Regions from separate parts of the Desulfitispora alkaliphila genome, predicted to be linked through region 2. Evidence: riboswitches for the same ligand, from Rfam matches in the RefSeq annotation. Region 2 holds a riboswitch; the other holds the start of a gene.
What was found. Region 2 has a riboswitch for S-adenosylmethionine ahead of metA (homoserine O-acetyltransferase MetA). Riboswitches for the same ligand answer to the same signal wherever they lie in the genome.
Positions count from the first base shown of each region.

Region 1: another riboswitch for S-adenosylmethionine. It lies ahead of GGQ84_RS08225 (methionine ABC transporter ATP-binding protein); the one in region 2 lies ahead of metA (homoserine O-acetyltransferase MetA).

Region 1 is NZ_JBNPXS010000018.1:43,920-51,358, reverse strand. Features, by position in the region: gene GGQ84_RS08250 (hypothetical protein) at 1-164, shown strand, start outside; gene GGQ84_RS08245 (rhomboid family intramembrane serine protease) at 215-892, opposite strand; gene GGQ84_RS08240 (CPBP family intramembrane glutamic endopeptidase) at 970-1,515, shown strand; gene GGQ84_RS08235 (MetQ/NlpA family ABC transporter substrate-binding protein) at 1,751-2,575, opposite strand; gene GGQ84_RS08230 (methionine ABC transporter permease) at 2,594-3,250, opposite strand; partial or broken gene GGQ84_RS08225 (methionine ABC transporter ATP-binding protein) at 3,292-4,020, opposite strand; SAM riboswitch class I at 4,077-4,184, opposite strand; gene GGQ84_RS08220 (YerC/YecD family TrpR-related protein) at 4,352-4,657, shown strand; gene hisZ (ATP phosphoribosyltransferase regulatory subunit) at 4,735-5,835, shown strand; gene hisG (ATP phosphoribosyltransferase) at 5,905-6,573, shown strand; gene hisD (histidinol dehydrogenase) at 6,566-7,439, shown strand, end outside.
Region 2 is NZ_JBNPXS010000008.1:46,893-54,331, forward strand. Features, by position in the region: gene GGQ84_RS04660 (iron-containing alcohol dehydrogenase) at 1-318, opposite strand, end outside; gene GGQ84_RS04665 (M20 family metallopeptidase) at 325-1,515, opposite strand; gene GGQ84_RS04670 (ASKHA domain-containing protein) at 1,699-3,258, shown strand; gene GGQ84_RS04675 (nitroreductase family protein) at 3,321-3,938, opposite strand; SAM riboswitch class I at 4,077-4,181, shown strand; gene metA (homoserine O-acetyltransferase MetA) at 4,256-5,197, shown strand; gene GGQ84_RS04685 (MutS family DNA mismatch repair protein) at 5,246-7,054, opposite strand; gene GGQ84_RS04690 (LysM peptidoglycan-binding domain-containing protein) at 7,145-7,439, shown strand, end outside.

The DNA of each region.
Region 1 (7,439 bases), on a different contig from region 2:
TTTTACTATCAGATGCGGAGGATTTGAGGAGAATTCAGAGAGATTTCCAAAAAAGAATTATAACTGCTAAAAAGGAACTAAAACTATATCCCTATGAAATAAAACACTATTTGCAGCGTATTTCTCAGTTTAAAACAATGGGAAGCAGGATAGCAGCGATATAAGTACTATAAACTGTGGTTGACTGTAATAATTGACCACAGTTTTTTTGTATTCACCTAACTCTAACTTGTTGCATGTAGCGGAATGCTATCATAGCTCCCACTGCAAAACCTCCAATATGAGCCCACCAGGCTACTGGTTGTGTTCCCTGGGTAGAGCTTAACACATTAATAAATTGAAGAACAAACCATAGGAATAAAAAGTATACAGCTCTAATTCTAGTGACTGTAAAAATAAAGCCTAAAAATACCAAAGCTTGTACCTTGGCTTTAGGGTACAATAGAAAGTAAGCACCGAGGACACCTGCAACTGCCCCACTAGCACCAATAGTTGGAACTGTTGAAGTGGGATTGGTCAGAATATGAAAAAAGCTTCCGGCAACTCCTGCTGTGAGGTAAAAGACTAAAAAGCCTAGATGTCCTATTCGATCTTCAATATTATCACCAAATACCCACAAATAAATCATATTTCCAAACAGGTGAATAATGCCTCCGTGTAGAAACATAGCAGTGAAAAGTGAAATAAAGGGGAAAAGGCCTCCCAGTAATATCTGAAAAATAGATATCCCTGTGAAATCAGCAGGTACCACTCCGAAAAGATTTATTAAATTGTGAAGTTGATTCTCAGATAAGGTAAACTGGAAGATAAAAACTATAACATTTATAACGATTAAAGAAATTGTCACATAAGGCGTTGACTCTGAAGCGATGCTATCCCTAAGTGGAAACAAAGTATTGACCTCCTTAGATAAAGCAAATGGTATATAAAATACTATCTTTAGTATGCTACTGAATAGAGGGATGATACATGAGAAATAATTTAATAGTTACTGCAGTTTTATTTCAGGCAATATTAATAGCTGCAGCACAGCTTATATATTATTTTGCTTTTGGAGCAAACATATTCGAAAACACAATAATTGGGCTGAGTCAAGTGAAGAATTATTTTATAGGGACTTTTGCTGGATTTGGCGTTTTTGTGCTTGTTTATCTGCTTTATCTGAAATTACCTAGCTTTCGGGCGTGGGGGCAGCGACAAGTAATGCCGATGCTCAAGAGTTTTTCTACATCAGAGCTTTTAATTATGGGTATTACAGCAGGAATTGCAGAAGAAATCTTATTTAGAGGTGCACTACAACCAATACTGGGTATCTTTATTACCAGCTTGTTGTTTGGAATTGTACACTATTGGTTTAAAAAAGAATTGCTGCCTTATGGGATTGCGGCTTTTTGCATTAGCATTTTGTTAGGGTGGAGTTATGAGGTAAGTGGCAATTTGATAGTACCTATTGCTATTCATTCGGTATATAATGTATCGGTAATATTGGCGATAGGTCGAGGACTTTTTGATTAAATTGTAAGGATATTGCATATAATACAAATGTATGTTATTATTTTCTATATGTTAACAAATGCTGTAAATAACAAAGGGGGTAGATTGATCTGCTAGGATTAGTAATTGCAACAAATGCACTTATAATGGGTTATGTAGCTTTTTATGTGGTAAAGCGTTTAGAAAGTGATACCCAAACCAAATAAAAATTAAATAAAAATCCTCGGCTCATAGAAGTCGAGGATTTATTTTTTTACTAGAATGTTGGAACTACAACACCTTGCCATGTTTCTTCTATTAGCTCTCTTACAGCATCAGAAGTAAGGACTTCATTTAATAGCTGGATTTTTTTCTCAGTTTCATTGCCTTCTTTAATAGCAACTACATTTGTATAGCGATGGTCTTTATTTGAGGAGTTATCTTCGAAATAAAGAGCGTTATTAGCTACATCAAGTCCTGCCTCTAGAGCGTAGTTGCCATTGATAACGGAAAGCTCCACATCATCTAAAGCTCTAGGTAGTTGTGCCGCTTCCAATTCTACAAAATTTAAATTTAATGGGTTATCAGCAATTGTATAAACAGTAGCTTCAGTTATGCCAATTCCATCTTCAATAGTAATAAGGCCTGCTTGTTGTAACAAGAATAATGCTCTAGACCCATTTGTAACATCATTGGGAATAGCTACTGTAGCACCGTTAGGTAAAGCGTCTAAATCATCAACTGTCTTAGAGTAAACTCCCATAGCTTCAAAATGAACATTTATAAATCCAATAATACCCAAATCTCTGGTTTCATTTTCATTCTGTAAATAAGACATAGTTTGAAAGTAGTTAGCGTCTATTTCACCAGAAGAAAGTGCAATATTCGGAGTAATATAATCTGTATATTCTTGAACTCTCAGTTCAATACCATTTTCAGCTAGTAAAGGCTTAATTTCGTTTAACAATTGAGCGTGAGGAACTGGAGTTGCACCAATTGTCAGTGTTTCTAAATCGTTGTCATCACCTGATGAGCTACAGCCTACAATACCGAAAAGTAAAGCAACAGAAATAAGGATAAGTACGAGTTTCTTGTTTATCATTATAAAAACCTCCAATTATTATTTTTTGTTTAGGGATGTTGCAGTTTTTTCACCTATAAGCTGAATTCCTTGAACCATAATCACTAATAAGACTACTGTAATCAGCATAATTGTTGAATCGTAGCGGTAATATCCATATCTTATTCCTATATCGCCTAAGCCTCCACCTCCCACAAACCCTGCCATGGCTGAGTAGCCAATTAGGTTCACTGTAGTAATGGTAGCCCCTAAAATTAAAGAGGATAAGGACTCCGGAAGCAGTACCTTAAATATAATTTGCAGTGGAGTTGCTCCCATTGCCTGGGCTGCCTCTATAAGACCCTTTGGTACTTCCAAGAGGGAAGTTTCTACCATTCTAGCAACAAAGGGGATAGCGGCTATAGTTAAAGGAACAATAACCCCCTTGATTCCGATGAAAGTACCCATTAACAACTGAGTAAAGGGGATAAGGGCAACTAATAGTATAATAAAGGGTACTGAACGCCCTAGATTAACTACTGCTCCTAGCAAGCTATTTATCAATTTGTTTTCTAATATGTGCCCCTTCCTTGTAATAACAACAATAACTCCTAGTGGTACCCCGACTAAGTGAGATAGAATGACGGATACTCCTACCATTAGAATAGTTTCCCAGGTTCCAGTCAACATTATTTGCACTATAGTATCAAAACTCATTATGAACCCTCCTTGAAGTCAAGACCACAGTAATGATAAAAGGTTTTAACAAATTTTTTAGCAACCTCAGTTTGGGGTTCTGTGAAAACCTTTAAGACCGCAGCTTCTTCTACAATGTGGCCATTGTCAATTATTGCTACTCGGTCACAAATATCCTTAATAACGTGCATTTCATGAGTAATGATGACAATAGTTAAACCAAATTTCTTGTTTATATCTTTTAATAAACTCAAGATTGATTGAGTTGTTTCTGGATCTAACGCAGATGTAGCTTCATCACATAATAATACCTTAGGTTCATTAGCTAAAGCTCTAGCGATACCTACTCGTTGCTTCTGTCCACCACTTAACTCACTGGGATAGGAAGAAGATTTTTCACTTAATCCTACAAGACTTAAGAGCTCATCAACGCTAGTTTTTATTTCTTCTTTTGATAGCCCAGCTATTTCTAGAGGGAAAGCTACGTTTTCGTAAACTGTACGTGAAGAAAGCAAATTAAAGTGCTGAAAAATCATGCCTATTTTTTTTCTCGCTTCGCGAAGTGCTTTATCATCTAGTTTTGTGAGGTCACAGTTATCTATTAGAACTCTTCCAGAATTGGGTTTTTCTAATAAGTTAATACATCTAATTAAAGTGCTTTTGCCAGCACCGCTAAGACCCATAATGCCATAAATGGTGCCCTTATCAATGCTTAAATTAACTTGGTTTAGGGCTTGTACAGTGTTCTTTTTTGCAGTGTAAACCTTACTAACTTGTTCTAATTTAATCATAAAAAAACCTCCCTATCCAAGCAGATAGAGAGGTTGTGTGATCAATACAACCAAATCCCTTATCTGCCAGGAAATATAATTCCTGCAGGAATTGGCACCGTGTCTATGTTAGATCGGTTGCCGGGCGTCATCGGGCCAGTCCCTCAGCCTACTCTTGATAAGAGTTGTAAAGCGCTTTTTAATTTAATTATAATATTAGCATTAAAGGCAACCAAAAGTCAAGGGTTAATGTAATAAATATTAACTGGATTTTAATGGGTATAATATATATTATGCAGGATTTTTTATCTCTTTACAGAATTAAAGTATTAAATTTAGGAGGTGTTTTTCTGTGACATATAAGAGTAAACTTAAAGGTGAATTTATAGATTCGCTTTTTGAAGCTATTATGCTATTAGAAAGCGAAGAAGAGTGTTATCGGTTTTTTGAAGATATAGCAACTATAAGTGAACTTAAAGCACTGGGTCAGCGGTTGGAAGTGGCAAAAATGCTGGAGCGAGATTGTACATATACTGAAATAGCAGAAACAACAGGTGCAAGTACAGCAACTATTAGTAGGGTTAAACGTTGCTTGAACTACGGAGAAGATGGATACAAGCTTGTTTTATCAAAGCTAAAAGACAAAGAAAACAAATAATCAGTTGACAGGGTACTGCAAAGGTGATATATTTATCATAATAACGCTTTAACAAGTTAAAGTAATGGAGGGGTAAAATGAGCGGAGAAGTAGGAGTTGAAGTGCCACCAGGTGTCAAGGATCTGCTGCCCTGGGAAGCAAAGAAAAAGCGAAAGCTAGAAAATGAATTTGCGCAAGTGTTCTCCAGTTGGGGGTATGACGAAGTTGTAACTCCAACCTTTGAATATGACAAGTCACTAGTTACAGATACTGGAGAAGATGTTAGTCAGCAAATGTATAAGTTTTTTGACAGAGACGGAAAGATATTAGCCCTAAGACCTGATATGACTACACCTATTGCTAGGTTAGTGACAACTAGACTAAATGAAGAGAAGTTTCCTCAAAGACTATTTTATCTGGCAAATGTATTTAAATATGAAAACCCTCAAGCTGGTAGGCAACGAGAATTCTACCAAGCTGGAGCTGAGTTGATTGGTAATCAAGGCCCTGCAGCAGATGCTGAAATAATAGCCCTAGCAGCTAGCTGCTTGGAAGTTGCAGGTTTAAAGAATTTTAAGATTGGAGTTGGGCAAATCCAACTTTTCAATGGAATAATGGAGCAGTTGAATTTACCTGAGGAAGATATAAAAGCTATAAAAAAGGCAATAGGTAAAAAGGATTTAGTGGGGTTAGAAAAATTAGTATATAATCTAAATATATCCTCACAAGAACAAGAATATATCCTCCTCTTACCTGAGTTGCATGGCAACAGGGAAGTTATTGATCTTGCAGAAAAAGCTAATATCAATGACAAGACAGATAAAGCTCTAAAAAACCTGCGAGAAATATTCAATATTCTAGAAGCTTACAAAGTAACGGACAAAGTAATGGTTGATTTTGGTGTACTCAGAGGCTTCGATTATTATACGGGAGTTGTTTTCGAAGGATACACTGAGGGATTAGGGTTTCCCATTTGCGGTGGTGGCAGGTATGACAACTTGTTAGGAAAGTTCGGAATGTCTCAGCCTGCTACAGGTTTTGCAGTGGGACTTGAGCGCATCTTTCTTGCAAAAGGAAACAGCGGAGATGACTGCCAGGAGAAAATTCAGGTTCTCAAGGGAACAGATTATACTGAACTAATTCAGAAGGCTATGGAAATGAGAAAAAAAGGTGAAAGAGTAAAAGTGGAATTAGATTGAGTATCTAATACTTAAAGGCCTTGGCCTTTAAGTATTTCTTTTAAATATATTAGGAGTGGAGAAAGGGTGATGAAATTGTTGACAATTGCCTTACCGAAGGGGAAACTTTTTAAGCCTGCAATAGAGGTGTTAGCGGCAGCTGGATTGCCAGTAGAGTTCTTATTAGATGGAGATTCTCGAAAACTTGTATTTCAAGATGATGATACTCAAGTGAGATATATGATATGTAGACCCACTGATATCCCAACCTTTGTGGAATATGGGGCAGCAGACTTGGGAATGGTGGGAAAAGACACAATAGTAGAGCAGGCTAAGGATGTAAGCGAGTTAGTTGACTTGGAATTTGGCTACTGCCGTTTTGTAGTAGCAGCACCAAAAGCAAAAATTGAAAAGAATCCTGATCTTAAAAGCTATAACTATGGCCGGGTAGCCACTAAATTTCCAAAAGTAGCTGCAGATTTCTTTAAGGAAAAAGGAATGCAGATGGAGATAATCAAACTTCACGGCAATATAGAGTTAGCTCCTGTAGTAGGTTTATCTGATTTAATAGTTGATATTGTGTCTACAGGAAAAACTCTAAAGGAAAATGATTTAGTTCCTGTAGCTGAAATATTTAGTTCAACTACCAGGTTAATAGCTAACAGGGCCAGTAGTAGAATGAAATATCAGCGCATCCAACCCTTGGTGGCTAAAATAAAAGAATATATGGATAAAAGGGAGAGTAATAAAAATGATTAAAGTACTGGCCGCAAGCGATGACAGAGTAGAAGAGCTTTTAGCATATAACGAAGATTATGATCAATATGAGCAAAGTGTGGATGAAGTGTTAAAGGCGGTTAAAGCTCAAGGTGACAATGCGGTTTTTCAGCTTACTGAAAAATTTGATGGAAGTATAATTAACCAAAAGAACTTTAAAGTAAGTCAGGAAGAGTTTCAACAGGCTTATGAGTATGTAGATGAGAAGTTCTTAGGGGCAATTAGAGAAGCTGTTTCGAGTATTACAGCGTTCCATAAAAAACAATTGCGTAACTCTTGGCTAGAGCCTGAGGCAGATGGAACTATAATGGGACAGATTTTTAGGCCCATTAGCAGGGCAGGGATCTATGTGCCAGGAGGAAGTGCTAGTTATCCATCTTCGGTTATTATGAACGCGGTTCCAGCAAAAGTAGCAGGAGTTCAGGAAATTGTAATGGTGACTCCGCCAGAGAAAAATAGCAGTAGTGTTAACCCTTATACCTTAGTAGCAGCTAAAGAAGCTGGTGTAACTGAAATTTATAAGATGGGTGGAGCTCAGGCTATTGCCGCTTTAGCTTATGGAACGGAAAGTGTAAGTAAGGTGGATTTGATTACAGGTCCGGGAAATATATACGTGACTTTGGCCAAGAAAAAAGTCTACGGGATTGTTGAGATAGATATGTTAGCCGGCCCAAGTGAGATAGTAATAGTTGCTGATAAGGAAGCAAGCCCCAAATATGTGGCTGCCGATTTGTTATCTCAAGCGGAACACGACCCCTTGGCTGCAGCTATTCTGGTAACACCGGCTAAAGAACTTGTAGCTAAGGTACAGGAAGAGCTTAAATTACAACTAGACCAGCTTTCCCGAA
Region 2 (7,439 bases):
CACCGCCTTTGCCGAATCAATTGGACTACCTCCACCTATAGCTAGAATAGCATCGCAACCCACTTCTAAGTAGTAATCTCGCCCCTGCTCTACTTCATAATCTTTAGGGTTTGTTGTTACTTGATGCCACACTTCATAGCTCAAACCCTGTTCTTTTAAAAATGGGAGTGCTTTATCAATCCATCCAGCCTCTATTACTCCTTCATCACTCACTATAAATAACTTAGTAGCCCCTAGTCTAGCAGCACTTTCTCCTATTTGGCTAAGTGATTTATCACCGAAAATAATCTCCGGCGTTACAAACTTAGTTATATTCACTAATCACTAATCCCTCCTAGATTTAAATTCACTCCTAATACCACTCATAAGTTCTTTATCTACCATTAAATCAATAGTAGTATAAGCCATTACTTTGGCTGCTCTCATTAATAATCTGCTTCCAAAAACCGAACCAGAAGCTTTTGCAAATTCCTCAGTGTGGGCCATACAGCCTCCAGCCATTTCAAAAGAAAGGTATGGATGAATCGCCGGTACTACCTGGCTAACATTACCCATATCTATTGAGCCACTAGCTTTACTAGGATTAGGAGCTACATCACTCCCAACCTCCCTTAGATTTCGCCGGAAGGCTCCAGCTAACCTCTTATTTGTTACCATTTCGTCATATGAGAGTTCGTAATTCCGGACCTTAACTTTAGCTCCAGCCATCATAGCCGCTCCACTAGCACATTCTATAATGCGCGAAGTTAAACTTTTTAATTTCTGCTTATTAGCGGCTCTTATATACCACCTGGTCACTGCTCTATCCGGTATAACATTAGGCGTATTACCCCCGTCAATAATTACACCGTGAACCCTCATGTCCTCTTCTAGATATTGTCGCATAGCGTTTACGCCGTTATAAAAATTCACAACAGCATCTAAAGCATTAGCACTTATGTATGGAGCTACAGCCGCATGAGCTGATTTCCCAATAAAGGTAAATTCCAAGGCATCCATTGCTAATGATTTAGTTTCAACTGTAGTTGAATCTCCCGGATGAAACATCATGGCTGCATCAATATCTTGGAAGTACCCCTTTTCCACCATAGTGACCTTGCCTCCGCTAGTCTCTTCTGCAGGCGTACCCATTACAACCACTTGACCCTTAATGTTAGTTACATCCAACAATATCTTTACTGCCGTTGCAGCTCCAACAGCAGCTGCTCCAATTAAATTGTGTCCACAACCGTGTCCAATCTCTGGTAGAGCATCATACTCTGCTAAAAGCGCAATCCTAGGCGATCTTCCTGATGCGTACCTAGCTAAAAAGGCAGTTTCCAGCCCGGCTATATTCCTCTCCACCGCAAAGCCTTGTTGACTTAGATAATCCGCAAGTAGCTTTGAAGCATAATACTCTTGATGCCCCAATTCTGGATTTTCATGTATCTTGTCACTTAGCCTTATTATATCACTTTCTAGATCACGCAAAAACAAATCAAGCTGTTTTTTGTACTCATCAATTTTTTTAGACATGAGCTTCCCCACCTCATAAAAACAATTTTTAATTACTTCTACTTCACCTAATGATTTTTCCTGCTTGTGCAAAAATTTAAAATAAATAAAAAAAATAGTATATTTGTCCTAATTATATATTTTATACACCTTCCTGTTTATGATATACTCAAAAAAGGAAATAGAATAGGAAGGGTGACTGTCATGAAAAATATTCTGAGCCAGGGTAAGGAGCTATCCACAGAATTAGACCCCCTTACTGTGAAAGTATTTAAAAGCTTATCTCCCCCAAGCTTGCAAGATAACAGAGGAGATGCAGATCGCATTAGAGCAGTTCTAAGCCCTCATTGCGAAAACTTAGAAATTCCCCTCCCCTTATTAAACAGTTTGCCCAATATCCTGCGCCAGAGTCACTGGCAAGTAACATTGACTATGGGTAAGCTTAAAGGTAGGTATCAGTTGCTTCAAGTGGAACCAGGGGATACCACATCTAACAACTGGGGGGTAGCTGTGGATATTGGTACCACTACTGTTGTTGCCTATTTAGTAGACTTAGTCAGCGGAGAAACTACCCAGATTGCATCTAATTACAATGGCCAGGTGAAATATGGAGAAAACATTTTAACAAGAATTCAGCACAGTTATACTGAAGAAGGTAAACACCAACTACAGCAATCTATTATCGCCACCCTAAACTCTCTTATCGAAGAAGTTGCTCAACTACAAAATATAAGTGCTCGGGACATCACAGCAGCAGCTTTTGCTGGCAACACTACTATGATCCATATGCTGTTAGGCCTTGATGCTTCCCAAGTTTGTAAAGAGCCCTATATCCCTGTCATAAATTCCCCAGATATAATTACAGCATCCCAACTAAACCTTAATATGCTTCCCCATGGACTAATTTATTTTGTTCCCAGCATTGGTAGTTACGTGGGAGGCGATGTAATTGCAGGAGTTCTAGTTAGCGGTATGCACAAGAGCCCAGAAACATCTCTATTAGTGGACATAGGTACTAACGGAGAAAAGATTTTAGGAAATCAAGAGTGGTTAGTCGCCTGTGCTGGAGCTGCAGGTCCTGCCTTAGAAGGCGGTGTAGTTCAGCAAGGAATGAGAGCAGAACCAGGTGCTATTGAGAAAATTCAAATTGATCCCCAGACTAAGAAAGTATCCTATAATACAGTTAACAATATTAGTCCTAAGGGATTATGTGGTTCAGGTTTAGTGGACTGTCTTGCACAGATGCTCTTAAGCGGAATAGTCGACCGTAAAGGCTATTTTAAACAAAATACAAATTCCTACACCCTTGTCTCAGCTGAAGAAAGTGCCAACGGCCTGGATATCTGCATATCTCAATCGGACTTGAAAAATTTAATAAGAACAAAGGGAGCTGTTAACGCCTCTATTTCTGTACTCTTAGAAGCAGTTGGTTGTCCTATGGAGGACATCAAACACTTCTATACAGCAGGAGCTTTTGGTAACTACCTAGATACTGAGTCAGCTATTACAATCGGTTTATACCCAGACTTGCCACGAGAGCGCATAGTTAAGCTGGGAAATAGTTCTGGGACGGGAGCTAAATTAGCTCTGTTATCTCAACAAAAGCGCCAGGAACTTGAAGAAATAGCCAGAAGAATTACTTATTTTGAAATGAATGCTAACCAGGATTTTATGAATAAATATACTTCAGGATTGTTTCTCCCTCACAGTAATTTAGAGCTTTATCCTAGTATTAAAGAAAAGCTTAACAGAAACCCAAAATAACCGAATTTTTAAAGGATGCTTAAACTTCTAAGCATCCTTTAAAAGTATAGAACTGAATTCTCCTAAACCTCTTTTATAATAATCTCCTCTAATGACAGTCTAGGCCTCTGGTTAGGATGCTGATCCGGATATCCAATAGGTAACAATGCCACAACGTGATATCTATCCTCTAGCTCAATTGCCTGCTTTACTTTACCCTGACTGAACATCATCACCCAACAACTTCCTAGCCCCAAGTCTTCCGCCCTCAAGGTGATATGGTCTATTGCAATAGCAGTATTTAGACTCATATACGCCATAGCAGCATGTTGTTCCATCTTTTGCTTTTTGTCTGCATAATTCTCTGGTTCAAATCCTTCTAAGTCAGTTCCCACAAATGCCCCCGATTCTTTCAATTCTGTCGCTCTATCCATAATCGCATTCTTGGTTAAGATTTGGGTGTCTACACAACAGACAATAACCACAGGTGCTTTGCTTACAAAAGACAAGGGTGTGGCTTTTGCTAGCTTAGCCCTAGACTCTGAACTCTTTACAACTACAAAACGCCACGGCTGTAAATTCACCCCAGACGGAGCAAGTCTTGCTGCTTCCAGTAATTCGCGAACCAGCTTATCAGGAACCGGGTCCTCTTTAAACTTCCTGATACTTCTTCTAGCTCGAATAGCATCAATTAATTCCATATAATCACCTCACAAGATTTAGTATTACCCAATATTTTTTACTTCCACAAAATGTTTAGGATTCCTCTGCAGCTTTTCCTTGACATCTCCTGCTACTAGTGATAAATTTAAATAAATTTAATATATTCTTATAAGTATCTCTTATTAAGAGCGGTGGAGGGACTGGCCCAGTGAAGCCCGGCAACCAGCACTACTAGTGCAAGGTGCTAATTCCTGTAGGTTATATTAACCTAGAGATGAGAGAAAAGTATTGCAATTAACATCTCCTTCATCTCAGGGAGAGTTTTTTTATTTTATAGATTTAGGAGGTGCTTTCTATGCCTGTAAAAATACCAGATAATTTACCCGCTACAGAAATATTAAGCCAAGAAAATATTTTCGTAATGAATGAAAACAGAGCTCAAACCCAGGATATTCGTCCTTTACGCGTAGCTATATTAAATCTTATGCCCACAAAAATAGCTACAGAAATTCAGTTGTTGCGACTAATAGGTAACACTCCACTGCAAGTAGACGTGGTATTATTGCATCCAGCTACCCATACATCAAAAAATACTCACCCCGAGCACTTGCAGACTTTTTACAAGACTTTTTCTCATATTAAAAATGAAAAATTTGACGGAATGATAATCACAGGAGCGCCAGTTGAGCAATTGCATTTTAATAAAGTAGATTACTGGAATGAACTAAAAGACATTATGGATTGGACTACAGAAAATGTTACGTCCACTTTCCACATTTGCTGGGGTGCTCAAGCAGGCCTTTGTCATCATTACGGTATCCCTAAACACTCTTTAACAGAGAAAAAATTTGGTGTATTTCCCCACATAACTTGCAAAAAAAATGTTAAGTTACTTCGAGGTTTTGATGATCTTTTTTATGTGCCTCACTCCAGGCATACCGAAGTGAGGCTAGAGGACATTGAAAAAGTACCTGAATTAGAGGTATTATCTGTTTCTCCCGAGGCCGGAGTTTATATGGTGGGGTCTAAAGATGGGCGTCAAATATTTGTAACAGGACACTCGGAATATGATCCAGAGACATTGAAACTAGAATATGAGCGAGATATAAATCAAGGCAAAAACATTACTGTGCCTAAAAACTACTTTCCTAATGACGATCCTTCTGCAGACCCTTTGGTAACTTGGAAGGCTCATGCCAATTTGCTATTTGCCAATTGGTTAAACTACTATGTATATCAAGAAACTCCTTACGATGTTACTAAGATATCCAGTCTCCGAAAACCAAAAGTTACTTAATAGGTAATATAGCTATAGCGGCTCCTCGAGGAACCGCTATATTTCATACTAATCAATACCAGCCATTTTAATCAAATACATGGCATTCCTGGTTGTAGAGATGCCCGACCGCAGTTTATAATCAAACTGTATCTTACCACCTCGGTAGTACTCACGAAAATGGAAATTAATTACACACCCATTGGTTTCTTGCTCGAGCTGTCCTAACTCTAAATCGTGAGTAGATACCAAGCCCATTGCCCCCATCTTTTTCATCTTTTTTATGAGCATCTTTGCCCCATCATGTCTATCAAGGGAATTGGTGCCTTTAAAGATTTCATCTAATAAAAAGAATACTTTCTCACTTTTAGATGCTTCTACAATTTTCTTTATCCGCAATAATTCTGCATAAAAAGAAGACGTACTCTCTTCTAAATTATCACTTACGCGCATGCAAGTATAAACATTCAGCAATGGACATTGAAACTTGCGCGCACATACAGGCGCTCCCGCGTATGCTAGCACAAGATTAATGCCTATAGTACGCAATAAAGTACTCTTCCCTGACATATTGGATCCGGTTATTAGCAGGATATCTGCTGGAGGCTTTATTTCTAAGTCATTACATACCCGCACCTGTCTAGACAATAAAGGATGTCCCATATTTTCAGCAACTATACCGATCTCATCCTGGTTCAGCTTTGGCATTTCCCATTCAGGGTTATCGTATTGTAGTAAAGCCAAACTATTCAACCCTTCAATCTGAGCTATTGCATCTAGCCAATTCTCCAATAATCGCCCTGAATTCACCTTCCATTTCTCTAAGGCAAACATAAAGCGATAGTCCCATAATATCAGTAAATTAATTACCATAAAAATTGAGCTCTGGCGATTAGAAATGGACTGAATTATTTTACTTAGCTCCTGCAATTGCTTCGCCGACAACTCTCCCTTTTCATTCAGCATTTGAACTTGTAACTTTTTCAAGTAAGGGGACTTAAATTTCTCTCTCTCTAAAAGAGCCAACATTTTTTCATAGCTTTTTATGCTATTATTGAACTTGGAAGCAGTAGCCAAAACTTGATTCCTTACACCACTATTAAAAGCCAGGATAGCCGCTTGAATAGCAACCGCAACAAGCAAGAAATAGTAAGGTGTTGCTCCAAAAATGAAAAAGGAAATGGCCAAACTAAATGTTACCACTGGCATAATCTGAATTAAAAGCTTTAATCCTTTGCTTTGATATAATGGTAATCGTTCTCCCCCCCACTTTAATAAGGGTTCCGGATCATCCATATCTCCTTGGCTCAACATCCCCATGGCTTGAAACTCCTGTCTCCACTTGTGCTTTTGAGCTAACTCTAAAACCGCCTCCTGCCTCGAATAGATAGTTTCAATATCATTTTCCTGTTGAGTTAAGTCATCAGCTAACCTTCTGCGCCCTAAAGGAGTTACAGCAGTAGTAATCATTTGAAAAAGAGACCCTTTTCCCACAACATCTAAATCACTGCTGTATGGATGCTCTTCATCTACCAAATCTGCTCCAGTATCTGAGAATTTGCTCCATTCATGATCAAGACGCTTTAAAGCATCGGCATTAATCTGTTCTAGGGCAGAAGCTTTGTCCCGATGTTCAATTTGCTTGTTATGGGTAAATACAAGGTATATAAATATTGCCAGAGCTATAATCAATACTCCTATACTCATATAAAGCTCATCTTGAAATGATAAATATGCAGCTGTTCCAGCACCTAACCCAAAAACACCTAACCGCAAATTACTTATTGCATTTACCCTGTTGTGATGTTTTTCTCTCTGGCCCTTAAAGCGTTTGTGTCTGCGCTCATATTCTGTGCGCAGCTCAAAAGTACTAGTCATTGCTTTCCTCCTAATTCACATTTGCTGATTAACTACATAGTATATTCAAAGGCAATATGCCTTAACGCGATTATGTAGAGGTGAATACCAATGTCTCATAAGTGTCCTGAAATAACACAGCCCTATACTATTAAACCGGGCGATACCTTCTTTAAATTATCTCAGCGCTTTAATACTACTGTTGCTGCAATTCAAAGTGCAAACCCCAACGTTAATCCTCTTAACTTGCAGATAGGTCAAGTTATTTGTATCCCTAAAAAACCAGCACCTACGCCTACACCAGTTCCCACACCAACTCCCAGACCGCCATTTCCTGAATGTCCTCCTGATAGCATCTTTTTCGAAGTAGACGAAGGAGATACTCTTGCAACCATTGCCGATGAAT